2 regions of the Peptoniphilus sp. SGI.035 genome follow, and region 2 is predicted to be linked to the other one. Evidence: riboswitches for the same ligand, from Rfam matches in the RefSeq annotation. Region 2 holds a riboswitch; the other holds the start of a gene.
What was found. Region 2 has a riboswitch for lysine ahead of lysA (diaminopimelate decarboxylase). Riboswitches for the same ligand answer to the same signal wherever they lie in the genome.
Positions count from the first base shown of each region.

Region 1: linked by a shared signal. The riboswitch ahead of ACQRC6_RS06080 (transporter substrate-binding domain-containing protein) and the one ahead of lysA (diaminopimelate decarboxylase) in region 2 are both predicted to bind lysine.

Region 1 covers NZ_JBNPOJ010000010.1:31,427-40,738, forward strand. Annotated here, with positions in the region: gene ACQRC6_RS06065 (YeiH family protein) at 1-915, shown strand, start outside; gene ACQRC6_RS06070 (amino acid ABC transporter ATP-binding protein) at 1,082-1,810, opposite strand; gene ACQRC6_RS06075 (amino acid ABC transporter permease) at 1,812-2,582, opposite strand; gene ACQRC6_RS06080 (transporter substrate-binding domain-containing protein) at 2,598-3,452, opposite strand; lysine riboswitch at 3,553-3,719, opposite strand; gene ACQRC6_RS06085 (S-layer homology domain-containing protein) at 3,845-5,563, opposite strand; gene clpB (ATP-dependent chaperone ClpB) at 5,743-8,322, opposite strand; gene ACQRC6_RS06095 (J domain-containing protein) at 8,342-9,259, opposite strand.
Region 2 covers NZ_JBNPOJ010000007.1:11,967-21,278, forward strand. Annotated here, with positions in the region: gene ACQRC6_RS04870 (aspartate kinase) at 1-1,209, opposite strand, end outside; gene ACQRC6_RS04875 (diaminopimelate dehydrogenase) at 1,686-2,642, opposite strand; gene dapB (4-hydroxy-tetrahydrodipicolinate reductase) at 2,689-3,414, opposite strand; gene dapA (4-hydroxy-tetrahydrodipicolinate synthase) at 3,411-4,283, opposite strand; gene ACQRC6_RS04890 (aspartate kinase) at 4,295-5,458, opposite strand; gene lysA (diaminopimelate decarboxylase) at 5,469-6,755, opposite strand; lysine riboswitch at 6,822-6,963, opposite strand; gene ACQRC6_RS04900 (aldehyde dehydrogenase family protein) at 7,147-8,565, opposite strand; gene eutJ (ethanolamine utilization protein EutJ) at 8,555-9,312, opposite strand, start outside.

The sequences.
Region 1 (9,312 bases), on a different contig from region 2:
TTTCCAGTAATTGGAGGACCCGTCTTTGGAATTCTTTTCGGTATTATATTGAATAACTTTAAAAGACCAGAGTCCTTTGAATCTGGAATAAAATTTACATCAAAAAAGGTACTTCAATTTGCCGTAATACTGCTTGGATTTGGTCTTAACCTTAGCGAAATTATTGTAGTAGGAAAATCATCACTTTTAATAATTCTTTCCACAATTTCAACTGCACTTATAATCTCCTTTGCCACAGCAAAAATTTTAAAAATCGATTCAGATGTTGCAACACTAGTTGGAGTTGGGTCATCAATCTGTGGTGGATCAGCAATTGCTGCAACAGCACCAGTAATTAATGCAAAGGACGAAGACATTGCGACTTCAATCTCTGTAATATTTTTATTTAATATTATCGCTGCACTAATCTTCCCAACACTTGGCGTAAAACTTGGCATGACTCACACAGGCTTTGGAATGTGGGCTGGGACAGCAATAAACGACACATCATCAGTTGTGGCAGCATCAGGAACTTGGTCAACAATGTTTAATGACGACACCGCCCTTAATTATGCAACAATTGTGAAATTAACGAGAACTCTTGCAATTATTCCAATTACACTTGTACTTGGAATAATAAAATCAAAGGAAAATACAGAAAAAGTTAGCGTGTTAAAATCTTTTCCAACATTCATTTTATTTTTTCTACTTGCATCAATTTTCACAACTGTACTTCCACTTCCATCCTCTTTCTTGTCAACAATGAAATTTTTGTCAAAATTTTTTATTATAATGGCAATGTCTGCAATTGGACTTAATACAGATATTAAAAAATTAATTTCACAAGGAGGAAAGGCAATAGTAGAAGGTGCTCTTTGTTGGATAGGAATAATTTTTGTGAGTTTAGCAATGCAACAATTGCTTGGCATTTGGTAATTTATAGGATTTTTAAATTTAGAAAATTTATTTTATTTGAAATTTTTCATAAAACTTGTTCATAAGATTTTTTATTTTAATTGAAGCAGCCTTAGTGCTGCTTTTTTAACAAAAAGCAAAAAAATAAAAGCCCTTTCGAGCTTTTAAAGATTTATTAAAATTAAAATTATAAAACCATGGATAAAAATTCTTTTGCCCTCTTAGTTTTTGGATTTGCGAAAAATTCTTTTGAATCTTCGTCTTCTGCTATGACACCTTTGTCCATGAAGAGAACTCTGTTAGATACATCCCTTGCAAAACCCATCTCGTGAGTTACTACAAGCATTGTAAGCCCTTCCTCTGCAAGAGAACGCATTACATTTAAAACTTCATTTACCATTTCTGGATCCAGTGCCGATGTAGGTTCGTCAAAGAGAAGCACTTCTGGATTCATTGCAAGTGATCTTGCTATGGCAACTCTTTGCTTTTGTCCACCAGATAATGATGCTGGTTTTGCATCTCTAAAGGGATACATCCCTACTTTTTTCAAAAATTCATCTGCAACCTTTATTGCATCTTCACGAGATTTTTTTAGAACTTTAACTTGTCCTACGACGCAATTTTCAAGAACAGTCTTGTTGTTAAAGAGGTTAAAAGATTGAAAAACCATTCCCACCTTTGTCCTGTAATTATTTATAGAAATATAATCTAAAATATTTTCGCCGTGATATTTTATTTTTCCGCCGTCTGGCTCTTCCAATAAATTTATACATCTAAGAAGTGTGGACTTGCCTGATCCAGATGAACCAATTATTGAAAGAACTTCGCCCTTTTCCACCTTGAAATTTATATCCTTTAAAACTTCATTGGATCCAAAGCTTTTTTCTAAATTTTCTATTTCAAAAATATATGCCATCTCACACCTCTTCCTTAAACTCTATTACTTCTGCTGAAGATTGTGAACCATAAATTTTATAAGTTCCATCTCCATCCATTTTTCTTTCAACAAGCTTCATAAGTTGACTTACTGTAATAGTTAAGAATAAATAAATTAATGCTGTGATGAAAAATACTTCAAAGTATCTTAAATAAGTTCCAGCTGCCGATTTTGAAATAAAGAACAATTCTGAAACTGAAATTACATTTAAAACTGATGAATCCTTAATGTTTACAATAAATTCATTCCCCACTGATGGAATTATATTTCTAACAGCTTGAGGAAGTACAATTTCTGTCATTGTTTGCCAATGAGTCATTCCTATGGAAAGTGCGCCTTCAGTTTGACCTTTGTCAATAGAAATTATTCCGCCTCTAATTATTTCAGCCATATATGCGCCTGTATTTACAGATACAATTATAAGTGCTGAAGGCATTGCCGCCATATTCAAATTAAAATATTGAAGGGAACCATAATAAAACATCATAGCTTGTACCATCATTGGCGTTCCTCTAATAACTTGAATATAAATTATAATTATTGCATTTACAATTTTTAAAACTGCTTTTTTAAAGGCTGAAGATTTTTTATTTACTTTTATTGTTCTAACTATTGCTATTAATAGTCCTATTAAAAACCCAACTAATGTGCCAATTACGGCAATTATAATTGTGTTAATAGTTCCCTCAACAAAGAGGGAACCATATTCCTTTATTAAAAATCCTATCCATCCAAAAAAACTTTCTGGCATTTTATTCTCCCATAATTATTCGCCAAGTGGTTGATTAGCCACAGCTTCTTCCATTATACTTTGTCTTTCTTTTTCAGAAATTTTTGAAAGTGCATCATTAACTTTCTTTAAAAGTTCGTCGTTGCCCTTCTTAACTCCTACTGAAATTGATGTATCTTCTTCAGATGCTTCAAATCCCTTTCCCTTTTCAAATTCTACAAAAGTTAAGTCCTTATTTGCAGAAGTTGCAGAAAGAGCACCTGGTCTTTCAGAAACATATCCGTCTATCTTTCCACTTCTAAGTGCAACTATCATTGCTGGAAAAGTTTCAAGAGCTGTAGATTTATTTACACCTTCAATTTGATCAATTACATCGTAGTGGAAAGTGTTAAGTTGTCCAGTAATATTTGCACCCTTAAAATCAGCAAGTGATTTTGCCTTTGCATAAGGTGAATCCTTTTTAACAACTATTACAAGATCTGATGTGTAATAAGTGTTTGAAAAATCAATAGTTTCTTTTCTTTCAGCAGTTGGACTCATTCCTGCGATAATTAAATCAATTTTTCCTGAAGTAAGTGCAGGAGTAAGGCCATTCCATTCAGTTTTTACTATTTCAAGCTTCTTGTTCATGGACTCAGCAATTTTCTTTGCGATTTCAACATCATATCCACCAGCGTATCCTCCAGCCGCAATTGGATAACCGTTTTTCTCAGTTGTTTGCGTCCAGTTAAAAGGTGCGTAATCACATTCCATTCCAACTTTTAAAGTTCCTGAATCCGATGGAGCAGCAGCTGTGCCACCATCTCCCTTTGAATTACAAGCTGTTAAAAACATCGTGCTAGCTAAACCTGCAACTAATAAAACTTTTGCTACATTCTTTCTTAAATTCATAATATACCTCCGTAATTCTCGTTGGCTATAAAAAGTAATAAAAAAACAGTCTGGAAAACCAAACTGTTAAAATGTCTAATAAAATAAGACAAAGTATTTAACTTTAGATAGCTCCCCACATATTGTGACAGTCATACAAATATTGTTTGCATGCCCAGCATATTAACTTACCATTAATACACTTCGGCGAAATTTCCTTTCATCTTTCTTCACTGCATGGTCTTGCTCCGAAAGATTACTGATAAAGCCCGCACCTCTATCGTATTTTTCAATACAATGTATTCAATTGATTTATCAATTATATATAGGAGATTTGCAAAAGTCAAGTGTTTTTTAAATTTTTTCTTAAAAATTTGCAATAAATAAGACTCCCCTTGGGAGCCTCATTAAAATTATTTCCACATATCAACTTCTGAAGTTGAGTTTAGTCTTTCTCTATTGTGAGTATTTGCTGCATCAAGAATGTTGTAGTAAGCCCAAAATCCCTCACTTACATCTGAGAATTTATTAAGAGATGAAGTGTTTACATTGTTAAGTGAATTTTTAGTTGTGTTTCTATTAAAAACAGAGTTTAAAATAGTAACAGCTTCTGCTCTAGTTATCTTTGCATTAGGCTTAAATGTTCCGTCTGGATAACCTGTTACATTTTTGTTGCCATATAATTTTTCAATAGCACTCTTTGCCCAGTGATCTTTAACATCTTGGAAATCAGAAGAAACTTTCTTTTCATTCTTAACATATCCGGAAATCATTTGTGCAAATTCAGCTCTTGTAATGCTTTCATTTGGTTTAAATGTTCCATCTGGGTATCCACTAATTAGACCCTTTGCAACAACATAATTAATTGCCTTAGAGAACCAGTTGTCGCTTGCATCAGAAAACTTTGTTGCAGAGCTTGTTCCAAAATCTCCTCCTCCATTTAACAAAGTAGCAAACATTTGAGCTGCTTCTGCTCTTGTTACATTTGCTTGTGGTTTAAATGTTCCATCTGGATAGCCCTTGATATAAGCAATTGCCTTAACTTCTTCAACTGCGTTCTTTGTAACTTTGTATTCAATCTTTGTAATATCTCCTGCTTCATTTTTTGCTTCGACTTTTATAGTTTCACCATAGATTAATGCTCTGTCTAAAAATACAGTGAATACTCCAGAATTGTTTACTGTAATGCTGCCAAGTTTTCTATTGCTTGCATCGTAAACAGTAATTTCATCCTTTACATTTGCAGTTCCCTTTACAAGTTTTTGTCCTTCAAGTGCTTCTGTAATTTTAAATTTTTTATTTTCAACTGTTTTTGAATCAGTGTAGAATTTTAAATCCTTAAGTTCTCTATCGTATACAGTTTCGCTTAAAGTTACTGTGAAATATGAATTTTTGTCAGTTCTAAAGCTTCCAAGTAATTTTCCGTCCATATAAACTCTTACATTTTCAAAAGGATGATTTTTAATATAGCCTGTTAAAGTTCTTCCAGCAATGCTTAAACCACTTGCATCAACTTTTGAGCCCTTGATGTTTTTGTAATTGTCGTTTTTAACTTCTACCTCTCTTGATTCATTTAATCCATCTCTTGCTATTACAGAATAAGTTTCTCCTTCTTTGAGATCTACTTTAATTTTAAAATCTCCTCTATTATCTGCAGATCCTATTTTTTCATATCCTCTGTCATAGCTATATCCGTATCCATATCTTGAACTAACTCTCTTTATATATATGTCAGCTTTTGCAGAAGTATAACCTGACAAATATGTTCCATCATATCTCACGCTTGAAAGTGAAAGAGTTTCGTATCTTCTTTTTCTTTCAGCTTCTTCTTTTTCTTTTTTTAATCTATCCGCTTCTTCTTTTGCTTTTTTAGCGTCTTCTTTTGCTTTTTCTAATTCTTCTCTTGCTTTCTTTTCAGCGTCTTCTTTTGCTTTCTTTTCAGCGTCTTCTTTTTGTGTTCCTGGTTGTGCTTGATCTGGTGCTGGTGCTGGTGCTGCTGGAGATTCTGCTGTTGTTGATGCAGGTGCTGATGCTGCTGGTGCTCCTCCATTTGCAAAAGCAGATACTGGCATTGACGATACTAGAACTCCTGCTAGTGCAAGTGTTAAATACTTTTTACTATATGGTTTCATTAAATTTCCTCCTAAATAAAATACTATTTTGTATTATATTACATTATATTACTGAGTTTAAATCTTTTTTGTGATAAAAAAGTGATAAAGGGCATAATTTCAGCTTATTTAATATTATCTTAATATTCGTAATACTATCGACATAAAAAGACCTGCTAAGAATAGCAAGTCTTTAAATCTTATTTAACTCTTACAGATAAATCATCTGCATAAACATCAACTATAATTGTATTGCCATCCATTACATCGCCCTTTATTATCATCTTTGAAATTTTTGTTTCAAGAGTGTGACCAATATATCTCTTAACTGGTCTTGCTCCATATTGTGGACTAAAAGATGCGTTCAAAATAAATTCAAGGGCAGCATCTGTAACTTCGATTTTAATATCTCTATCTTGAAGCTTTCTTTCAACTTCTTTAATGCTTTGTTTAATAATATTGTAAATTTCATCTCTTTGAAGTGGTTTAAATAAAACTATTTCGTCAACTCTATTTAAAAATTCTGGTCTAAAGGAAGCACGAAGATCTCGCATTACATTTTCCCTTGCATCTTCAGTTATTTGTCCATCTTCTCCAATTCCGTCGATTAAGAAGTGTGAGCCAATGTTTGAAGTCATAATAATTACTGTGTTTTTAAAGTCCACAGTCCTTCCTTGGTTATCAGTAAGTCTTCCATCGTCTAAAACTTGTAAAAGAATATTAAATACATCTGGATGTGCCTTTTCAATTTCATCAAATAAAATTACTGAATAAGGTTTTCTTCTAACCGCTTCCGTAAGCTGTCCGCCTTCATCGTAACCAACATATCCTGGAGGAGAACCTACAAGTCTTGACACAGAGTGTTTCTCCATGTACTCAGACATATCTATTCTAATTAAGTTTCTTTCATCGTCGAAAAGTGTTTCTGTAAGAGCCTTTGCTGTTTCTGTCTTTCCAACTCCAGTTGGCCCCAAGAATATAAAGGACCCAATTGGTTTGTTTCTATCCTTTAATCCTGCTCTTGCCCTTAGTACAGCATCAGACACAACTTCAATAGCCTTATCTTGACCAATTACTCTCTTGTGGAGAATATCTTCCAAGTTGAGAAGTTTTTCTCTCTCAGTCTTATTTAGCTTTTCAACTGGTATGCCAGTCCATCTACTTACTACATAGGCAATTTCATCTTCTGTAACTTCTTCCTTTACCATGGAAGATTCGTCTTTAGTTGATGACTCTCTCTTCTTTAATTCTTCCTTTAATTTTGGAAGAACGCCATATTTTAATTCAGAAAGTTTTTCTAAATCGTAATTCCTTTCGGCTTCTTCAATTGCATGATTAGTATCTTCAATTTGTTTCTTGATGTCTTTTGTAGAGTCAAGTTCCTTCTTTTCAGCTTCCCATTTTGATTTTAATCTATCAAATTCAGCCTTTTCTTCGGAAAGTTCGCCTTGAAGTTTTTTAAGTCTTTCTAAACTTGCCTCGTCAGTTTCCTTTTTTAAAGCTTGATTTTCAATTTCAAGTTGCAAAATTTTTCTTCTTACTTCATCAATTTCTGTCGGCATCGAATCAATTTCTGTCCTTAACATTGCACAAGCTTCATCCATTAAGTCAATGGCCTTGTCTGGCAAAAATCTATCTGTAATATATCTATCAGATAGCGTTGCCGCTGCAATTACTGCCGAGTCAGAAATTCTTATTCCGTGATAAATTTCGTATTTATCCTTTAATCCACGGAGGATTGCAATTGTATCTTCCACAGTTGGTTCTTTAACCAAAACTTTTTGGAATCTTCTTTCAAGTGCAGGGTCCTTTTCAATATACTTTCTGTATTCATCAAGAGTTGTTGCACCAATTGCGTGCAATTCTCCACGAGCAAGCATTGGTTTTAACAAATTTGATGCGTCCATTGCTCCATCAGTTTTTCCTGCTCCAACAATATTGTGAATTTCATCGATGAATAAAATAATATTTCCATCAGACTTTTTCACTTCATTTAAAACAGCTTTTAATCTCTCTTCAAACTCGCCACGGTATTTTGCCCCTGCTATAAGTGCACCCATGTCTAATGAAAAGACAGTTTTATTTTTAAGACCTTCTGGTACATCTTCAGACACAATTCTTTGCGCAAGACCACCTGCAATTGCCGTTTTACCAACTCCAGGAGGGCCTATTAAAACTGGATTGTTCTTAGTCCTACGAGAAAGAATTCTAATAACATTACGCACTTCTTCGTCACGACCAATTACTGGATCTAGTTTGCCCTCTCTTGCAAGTTCAGTTAAATCTTGACCATATTTTTTTAGTGCATCATAAGTTCCTTCAGGATTATCTGTGGTAACGTGTTGATTGCCCCTAATTTTTTTTAGAGCATTTAAAAATCCATCTGCATCAATTTTATACTTGTTGAAAATAGAAGAAGAATCCTTTCCCTTCATATTTAATAAAGCAAGGTAAATATGCTCAACAGAAAGGTATTCGTCGCCCATTTTTTTCATAAAATCTTCTGCCTTTTGGAAAAGTTCTCTATAAGAAGAGTCCGCATAAACCTCAGCACCTGATTGTTTTGGCAGCCTTTCAATAACCTTTAAGACATCCGCCTTTATCATGTCGGGGTTTTTATCCATATATGTCAAGACTCTTGGAATAAGTCCCTCTTTGTCATTTAAAAGGGCGTAGTTGATGTGAATTTCTTTTACCTCAGGATTGCCGTATTCCTTTGCAATATTATATGCTCCTTGAACGGCTTCAAGGGATTTTTGAGTAAATTTTTCAAAATTCATAAAAACACCTCATTTTTTATTATTTGCTTAAATTTTGTAATTCCTTATATAATTTTATTTCTTTCTCAGATAAATTCTTAGGATTTACGATGTTAAAAGTGATGTAAAGATCTCCCACATTTCCCTTTAAATCTTTAAAACCCTTTGAAGGAATTCTCATTTTATTTCCTCCAACAAAATTTTCTGGGATTCTTAATTTTAATTTACCACTTAAAGTTTCCACAGTTTGACTGCTGCCAAGAGCCGCATCCCATGGATAAATATTTTGAGTTTTAGTAATGTCAAGCCCATCGAGGATAAGGTCTTTCTCATCACGAATATTTATCTTAAATAAAATATCGCCAGGAAGACCAAACTTCTCGCCTTTGACCTTAATCTTCTTGCCACGAGTTATTCCCTTAGGAATTTTGACAGCAACTTGATATTCCTTTTTGTTATATGTCAAGCTCACATTTTTCGTAGTGCCTTCATAGGCATCTTTAATGGAAATAGAAAGTTCAGACTCAAACTTATTTCTACTCTTATTTGATGTTCTTCTTCCCTTTCCAGACAAATCTCCGAAGATGTCATTTATATTGAAACCACCAGAGAAATTGCCTCCAGATCTAGAAGAACCAAAAATAGTTTCGAAGAAATCAGAAAAATCTGCTCCACTTCCTCCAGTAGTGTATGTGTAACCATATTGAGAAGGATCGAAATCATAACCTGAACTAAAATCATAATTAGAGCCAAAAGTATCATATTTTTTTCTCTTATCCTTGTCAGATAAAACCTCATAAGCCTCTGAAACTTCCTTAAACTTTTCAGCAGCGGCATCGTCGCCTTGGTGAAGATCTGGGTGATATTTTTTAGCCAATTTTCTGTAGGCGCTCTTTATCTCCTTTTCATCTGCATCTTTAGAAACTCCAAGGATTTCATAATAATCTTTGTATTTCAAAATTAACCTCCTCATAATCTATATAAACTCATTTAACTATCAACATAATTATA
Region 2 (9,312 bases):
TATCATTTTTATATTAACGCCCTTTTTTGCAAGAGCCGTAAAAGTCCTTGATGACACGCCCTTTTCATTTATCATGCCACGACCAACTACTGCAATAAGTGAAATATCTCTTTCCCAACTAATATTATCTACATTTAAGTAAATTTTTAGTTCTTCAAGGACTTTATTTATTTTTGGAGCGATGTAAGAATCTGAGACAATTACAGAAACAGAATCAATACTTGAAGGCATATGCTCAATTGATATGTCGTTACTTTCAAAAACAGTAGTTAGCTTTCTGAAAAAATCTTTTTCAGTATTCATATTTACTTTTTCAAGATTTATAACAGTAAAATCTTTTTTTCCAGAAATACCCGTTACAATATTCTTATTTTTATAATCGCATTTAGAAACAATAAGAGTTCCCTTTTCGTGAGGAGCGTTAGTATTCTTAATGTTTATAGGAATATTCTTATCTCGAAGGGGAAAGATAGCCTCTTCGTGAAGAACTTTTGCACCCATGTAGGAAAGTTCACGAAGCTCTTTATAAGTAATAGTACCAATAGGACAGGAGTCCTTTACTATTTTAGGGTCTGCAACTAAAAATCCGCTTACATCAGTAAAGTTTTCATACATTTCAGCATCTAAAGCAGAAGCAATCACTGAACCAGTAACATCAGATCCACCTCTAGAAAAAGTATGAACTTTGCCAAATTCATCTAAGCCATAAAAACCTGGCACAACAGCTCTATCGTGTTTTGTCAAAATATTTTTTATGTTTTCACAAGACTTGTCAATGTCCAAGACACCCTCGTTAAATACAATTAAATCCCTTGCATCTACAAAATCATAACCAATGTAATTTGCAAGAACTTGAGCACTAATAAATTCACCACGACTAATTACAAAATCGTAACTAGCACCCTTTGCAATTTCATTTTTAACATCGTCTAAAATTTTATCAATGTCAATATCCAAAACAAGATCATCGACAATATTTTTAAAAACATTTTCGATGATCTTGTAAACTTCGTTAAAATTCAAATCATGCACACTTAATTCGTGACACATTGCGAGTAGGTCAGTAACCTTGTGATTATTGTTCACACCTTTACCAGGTGCAGACACAACGACATACTTTCTCTCAAGGTCATCTTCTATTATAGCTTTAACTTTTTTCAGTTGAACCGCATCAGCTAGTGAGCTTCCACCAAATTTTGCAACTTTCATCTTTTTCTCCTTTTTAAACAGTGTAATAAGTAAGTAAAATTAAATTAAGTTTCGTGTTTAGTACAAAAACAAAATTAAAAGTAATTTTTTCGATTATACAATTATTTAGTAAAGTTGTCAATTAATATGGTATTAATTACGCCAAAATTAAGGACTTAATATTATAAATCGAAAAATATGCTAGAGTGATTCTTAAATTTGATATTAAAAAATTTTTTTGAAACTAAAAGCTTGCTATTTTAAAAACATATAATATTTATTTTTAGTTTATAATAACTTATATACTTATTGATTTTCAAAGTAAAAGGAGATTTGATATTATAAAGTATCCAAAATTTGACATATCTTTTCCTTGGAACATTAAAGTCCTCCTAATTATTCTCTTATTAGGAGGACTTTTTACACATACTATTGTCGCAATTTTTGCTTTCACACAACTTTTAAATTATTCACCTACAACAGCCTATAAATTCTTATTACAGATAATTTTTTATTAATTCTTCATGAGATAGCTCGTTGTAATAGGCTGGTGGAGTATCTAGCACTGTGTGAGCTCCATAGTTTTTATTTTCTACATATTTTAAAACCGCTCTTGATGCTGCTATCATTACCGCTGCTGTAAAATCTGGGTTAGAGTCCAACTCTAATGTAAATTTATACAATTCACGATTATTTTCTAACGTTTCTCCAACTCTTATTACATGACCTCCATGTGGCATCTTTGTATGATCTCTTTCAAACTCTTCTTCTGAAATAAATTTTACTTCTGTTTCATAAGGTTTGAAGTAATCTTCCATATTTACTATCTCTTCTCTAATTCTAGCTTCATCCTTTTTCTCGCATACTACATAGCAAAGTCTATTGTGTGTTTCAAAACTCTTATAATCTTTTGAGTTTTCTTTAATATTTTCTATTATTTCTTCTTTTGGAATTGTATATTGAACCGCTCTCTTAACACCTTTAATTCTTCTAACTGCATCACTATGCCCTTGGCTTACTCCCTTTCCCCAAAAAGTATTTGTATGACCCTTTGTTAAAATTGATTCAGCAATTAGACGATTTAAAGAAAATAAACCTGGATCCCAACCTGTTGATACAAAAGCTACCTTTCCATTTTTTATTGCAATATCATTCATCTTTTCAAAATATTGTGGAATATGTGCATGGTTATCATAAGCATCTACTGTGTTAAAATCTTTTATAATTTCTGGTGCCATATCTGGTATGTCTGTTGCTGAACCTAGACTTAAAAGTAACACGTCAATTTTGTCTTTGTATTCTAATAGATTTTTTATGCTTTCCATTTTGTCATCATTAAAGGAATTTCTATCTCTTCTTGTAAATATTTTTACTAATTTTAGATTTTCATCTCTTTCTATAAGACCTCTAAGGGACTTTCCTAAATTTCCATATCCTACTATTCCAATTTTCATCTTTTTCCTCTTTTCTTATTTTATTAATTAATTTCTTATAGAGTGTTTACTCTAATATATCTTTAAAAATATAAAGACCTTTTTCCTTTCCAAGTAAAAACTTAGCTGCTTTTATTGCTCCATTGGCAAAAATATTTTTTGACCCTGCACTGTGTTTAATCTCAAGTATCTCACTATCTCCTGCAAAGATAACTGTATGATCTCCATTTATTGTGCCTGCTCTTATGCTTGAAATACCTACTTCATTTTTATTGCGCATTTCGTGAATCTTTGTCCTATCATAAATTTCAGAAACATCTCTTTCTTTTTTAACTGCATCCAAGAGCATTAATGCCGTACCACTTGGAGCGTCTTTCTTTTTATTGTGATGAGCTTCTATTATTTCTATGTCAAAACCATCTAACATTTTTGTAAGCTCACTTACAATCTTCTCCATTACATTTATGCCTAAGGAATAATTTCTTGAATAAATTACTGGAATTTCTTCTGATGCTTTTTTTAAATTATTCATAGTCTTTTCGCTAAGACCTGTTGTTGCTTCTACAAGTGGCTTTTTCTTCTCTACTGAAAATTTTATAGTCTTATCTACTATACTCTTATTTGAAAAATCTATAATTACATCAAAATCTACATCTACATCCTCAAAGTTATTATAAATATTTTTCTCTCTATCCTCTTTTTCTGCAAATCCACCTGCTATTTCAAAATCTCCATCTAAATTAAAGAAAGTCCTGCCCATTGCTCCTGTTATTCCAACTATAAATATTTTCATTTCACACCTAGTATTCTCTTTAAATTATGTTTTGTATCTTCACTTGCCTCAAAAAGTGGAAGTCTAAGCCCTCCTACTTCATATCCCAGTAAATTCATAGCTGCTTTTACAGGAATTGGATTTGGTTCTACAAAAAGTGCATCGTTTAATTCTTTTAAATCCGTTTGAAGTTTAGCTGCTTTTTCTATCTCTCCATCTAAATACAATTTAGTCATATTATGAATTTTTTTTGGAAATATATTTGCTATAACAGAAATAACTCCCCTTGCCCCAAGGCTCATAAGTGGAATTGTAACATCGTCATTTCCTGAATATATGTCAAAATCATAACCTACAAGACTTCTTACCTTTGCAGCATAGGATAAATCGCCAGTTGCATCTTTCATTCCAATTATATTATCTATTTTTGAAAGCTCAAGAAGTGTCTTTGGATCAATGCCCATTCCCGTCCTTCCTGGCACATTGTATAAAAGCATTGGAATTTTTACACTTTCTGCAATTTTTTTAAAGTGTTCTATTAATCCCCTCTGTGAAGTCTTATTATAATATGGAGTTACTTGCAAAAGTCCATCTGCCCCAGCATCTTCGCACATTTTTGAAAGCAACATACCATGTCTTGTATCATTTGATCCTGCACCAGCAATAACTGGGATTCTGCCATTAATATAGTCCGCTGTAAATTTTACAGTTTCTGCTTGTTCTTCATTTGTCATCGTAGACGCTTCTCCAGTTGTTCCTACTATTATTATTGCATCTGTTTCATTTTGTAAATGAAAGTCCAATAGTTGTTGCAGTTTAGCATAATCTACGTCAAAATTTTCTTTAAATGGTGTTACTATTGCAACACCGCTACCAGTAAATAAAGTCATAATATCTCTCCTTATAAATCAAATTCTCTAATAAATAATTTCATAACTTTTTCTTTAATAACTGTATCTACAATTATTGATACGGAAATTTCCGATGTGGAAACTTGATAAAATTTAATATTATTTGCATTAAGTACATCAAATATCCTTGCAGCAACTCCGGGTTCAGTTCTCATTGCATTTCCAATCACTGAAACTTTTGATACATTTTCTATAAAATTAAATCCATCTCCAATTGAATTAATTGTATCCTTCTCCTCTATTACTGATGTAAAGGAAACATAAACTTCATCTCCAATAATACTTTGATTTATAACATCAATGTTAACTTCTTTTTTTGCAAGTTCAGAAAATAAATCTGCAATACTTTGATTTTCTAATTTTTTATTTACAAGCAAAATATTATCTATTGATGAAACTCCTCTTATAATACTTTTCTCCACATTTTCCTCCTTATCAATTACAGTTCCCAAGACATTGCAAGTATTTAGTGCAATATAAAGCTTTACTCCATATTTTTGTGCTAGCTCCACAGCTCTTGGATCAATTACTTTTGCACCAAGATGTGCCATTTCCATAGTCTCTTCATAACTTATGCGATAAAGTTTTTTTGCATTTTTATAGAATCTCGGATCTACTGTATATATTCCTTCAACATCTGTGTAAATTTCACAATCACATCCAAGCTTAGCTGCAAGGGCAACAGCTGATGTATCTGAACCTCCACGTCCAAGCGTTGTAGTATCTCCTACTTCATTAATCCCTTGAAACCCTGCCACAATTACAATGTAATTATCTCTAAGTTTTTCTTCAACATATTTTGTATCTACATCTAAAATCTTGCTGAATCCATATCTCCCATAAGTTTTAAATCCTGCTTGTGCTCCACTTAAAGATATTGCCTTCTCTCCTAAAGATTCAACTGCCATTGCAAGAAGTGATGAGGATACAAGTTCTCCCGTAGCCATCAAAACGTCCATCTCTCTCTTTTGAGGTTTTTTATTTATCTCTTGAGCTTTTTTTATTAAAATATCCGTGGTATCTCCCATTGCAGAAACTACACAGACTACATTGTTTAAATCTCTCTTTCTCTTGACCAAGTTCCTTGCAACACTCATAATCTTTTCTGCATTTGCAACGGAACTCCCTCCAAATTTCATAACAACATTTTTCATAATTCACCTATTACAAATCATTTCTCATTAAATCTTCATATGTTTCTCTTCTAACTGCAACCTTTACCTCATCTGATACAAAAATCATGGCAGGTCTTTCAACCCTATTATAATTACTAGACATTGAATAATTATATGCTCCAGTAGATGAAACTAAGATGAGGTCTCCCTCCTCTACCTTTGGAAGCATTATATCCCTTATAATAATATCTCCACTTTCACAACATTTACCTGCAATAGTATATACTTCTTCTAAATTATCATTAAATTTATTTGCAATAGAAGCCTCATACTTTGCACCATATAGCGCAGGCCTTATATTGTCATTCATTGAACCATCTATAAATATAAAATTCTTGCCACCATAGGTTTTTTTAATAATTTCCGCAGTATAAAGTGTGTGCCCAGCATTTGATATTAAACTTCTGCCTGGTTCTATGGTAATAGTTTTTATTTTTAAATTATTTTTTTCTAAAAACTCTTCGATTTTTTTAATATACCTCTTTAAAAATCCTTCAATTTCAAAGGGAGAATCTTCAGACGTATAATAAATTCCAAAACCTCCGCCTAAGTTAAGTTCTTCGATTCTAATGCCCTTATCACTAACTTTTTTTATAAAATTTATCATCTCATCTGCTTCAGAAAAGAAAGATTCCTCTCTAAAAACTTGTGAGCCAATATGTGCATGAAAACCAAGAAGTTCAAAATATTTTGAATTAGCTACTCTCTTAATAACATCAAATATATCATCCGAAAAAATCGAAAGACCAAACTTAGAATCATTTTTTGAAGTTGCAATATATTCATGAGTATGAGCATCAATTCCAGGATTAAGTCTAATTAATACCTTTTGCGTCTTTTTCCTTTCCTTTAAAATAGCTTCAAGCTTATTTATCTCGCTTACATTATCTATTACAATTTTTCCAACACCAGAGTCAACGGCAAATTCAAGTTCTTTTTTCAACTTATTATTTCCGTGAAAATATATTTTATCTGCACTCATCTTTGAATTTAAAATCGTATAAATTTCACCGCCACTTACAGCATCAATTGAAATACCCTCTTCACAAACAACATTGGCAATATACTTATTTAAAAGAGCCTTGGAGGCATATAAAATATTTGTATTGAATTTATTAGATTTAAAATTATTTTTAAATTTTCTAATAGTTTCCCTAAAAAAATCTTCATCCACAATATAAAGTGGCGTTCCATATTTTTCTTTCAAATAGTTCATGGAATACTTTCCCAAATATATTTCATTATCTACCACATTTAAATTTCCAAATAATTTCATAAAACTCTCCTTAAAACAAAAAAACTATGAGCAAAAGACTCATAGTTAAAATTCTCTTTTGCCCTCAATGAATAGAGCGCACTACAAAAGAAATGGGCATTTCTAATGTGACAGTTATACAGATATTCTCTGCATCCCCAGGATTTCTCCTTCGGCGATTTTTCCTTTCGTTAACCTACTCTTAAAAATCGCGACCTCTCTAAACATCGATCATTATTTAATTGTCATTTACTATAACATAGAGTTTATAACTTTGCAAGTGTTTTAAAAATTTTATTTAGGTTCTATAACATGTTTTAAAGATTATAGAGCCTCTTTTATACATGAAAACACTCCTAAATCTCAAGAATGATTTTGGAGTGTTAAATAAATATATATTTTTATTTAATTTTTATCTAATGTTAAATGAATCTTTAATTACACATCTTCTTATTCTGCAAAAACTCTTTGCACTTGTTATCCCTTCACCTGTAGGTCCAGCAATTGTGAAAGTTGTAGAGCCTTCTCCTCCAACACCTATTCCTGAATACGATGGTGCATTTTTAACAAAAATTGTGCATTCTAGTAGTTTTGCCATTTTTGAAAGTTTATCTACATTCTTAGAATGCATAATTGCTGTATGTCTATTTCCATGTTCTGCTTCGTGAGCACATTCTATTGCTTCATCTACATTTGGAACTGGCACTACTGGAAGTATTGGCATCATCATTTCTTCTTGTACTAGATGATGATATTTGTTAGTTTTAAATATTATTAGTCTAATATCCTCTGATACTTCTATACCAATTTTTTCTAGTATATACTTTGCATCTTTTCCTACGAATTCTGTCTTAGGTTTTCCATTTTCTTGGCTTACTAATTCATCAAGATTTTTTATATCTGTTTCGTTATCAAGTAAGTATGCTCCATTTTGTCTCATGTAATATATTAAGTCATCTGCTTTTGTTTCTACTACAAATACTTCTTTTTCTGCTATACATGGAACATTGTTATCAAAACTTGATCCATCAACTATATCTTTTGCCGCTTTTTTAATATCAGCTGTTTCATCTACAACTACTGGTGGGTTACCTGCTCCTGCACCAATCGCTTTTTTACCTGATGATAAAACTGTTTTTACAATTCCCGGTCCTCCTGTTGCTACGAGAAGTCTTACCTTTGGATTTTTCATCATTTCATTTGTTGCTTCTATTGATGGTTCTTTAACCATTGTAATTAAGTTTTCTGGTGCTCCATTTTCAACTAATGCTTTGTTTAACATTTGAATTAATAATATTGAAGTTTTCTTTGCACGAGGATGCGGTGAAAATACCACTGCATTTCCTCCAACTATCATAGATATTGAGTTAGATATTATTGTTTCTGTAGGATTCGTTGTTGGTGTAATTGAACCTATTACGCCAAATGGACAATATTCTTCAATCATTAATCCATTTGCGCCAGTAAGTGCGTTTGTTTTTAAATCTTCTTTACCAGGTGTTTTTTGTGCGGCAACTCTATTTTTTATTTTCTTATCACTTACTCTACCAATTTTTGTTTCTTCAACCGCCATTACAGACATTAAATTTAAATTATCTTCTTTTAATATAGTTTTTCTTATTACATTTGCAAATCTATCTCGTTCATCTAATGATAGTTCATAGAGTTGTTTTTGAGCTCTATCTGCTGCATCTATGGCTTCATCCATATTGTCAAAAACTCCATAATTATTCATACTATTTTTTGTTTGACTTTCGAAACTAATTTCCTCGTCTTTTTTTAAGTCTTCAATTACTTGTCTTACAATATCTTCTATCATACTATTTTCCATTTTTTCCTCCTAAACAACTCTTTGCTATTCCAAGTGGCGTCACTAATAACGCTTCTTTACTTCTATAAGTTTTTATTCCAGTTATTTTTTCAAATAATTCTTCAATTCCATCAAAATTAGATGAACCACCTACTAGATAAAGCGAATCAACTTCTTTTCCTTCTAGATAATTTTTTACTATAGTTGCCATTTTTTCCAAAACCGGTTTTACTATGGCAAATATATCTTTGTTATTGGAATTAATCTTCACCTCTTCAGCTTTATCCAAATCAATATTATAATATCCCGCTATAGTTAAATTCATGTGATGCCCACCTGTGGCTTCATCCCACGATCCTATTACTTTTCCACCTTTTAAAAGGCTTATACCGGTAGTACCACCTCCTAAATCAACTATTGCTCCATCACTTATTTTTAAAGTTTCTGCAGCGGCTGTAGGTTCATCAATTATATTTGTTACAATAAAATCACTAGATTCAACTACATTTGCTATTGCTTTAGTGCTTCTAGGATCTATTCCCGGTGGAATTGCACATGATGCATATATAAGCTTACTTCCCAGTCTTTCTTCAAGCTTTTCTTTTAACTCACGAACTATACTTATTGAACCTATATAGTCAACTACAACTCCATCTTTTACAACTTTAGCCGGTTTAATAATTCCAGTTATAGGTTTGTTTTTCTCATCGACAACTACAAGTACAATGTTTGCAGTACCAAGATCAACCCCTACTTTTAATTCTTTGT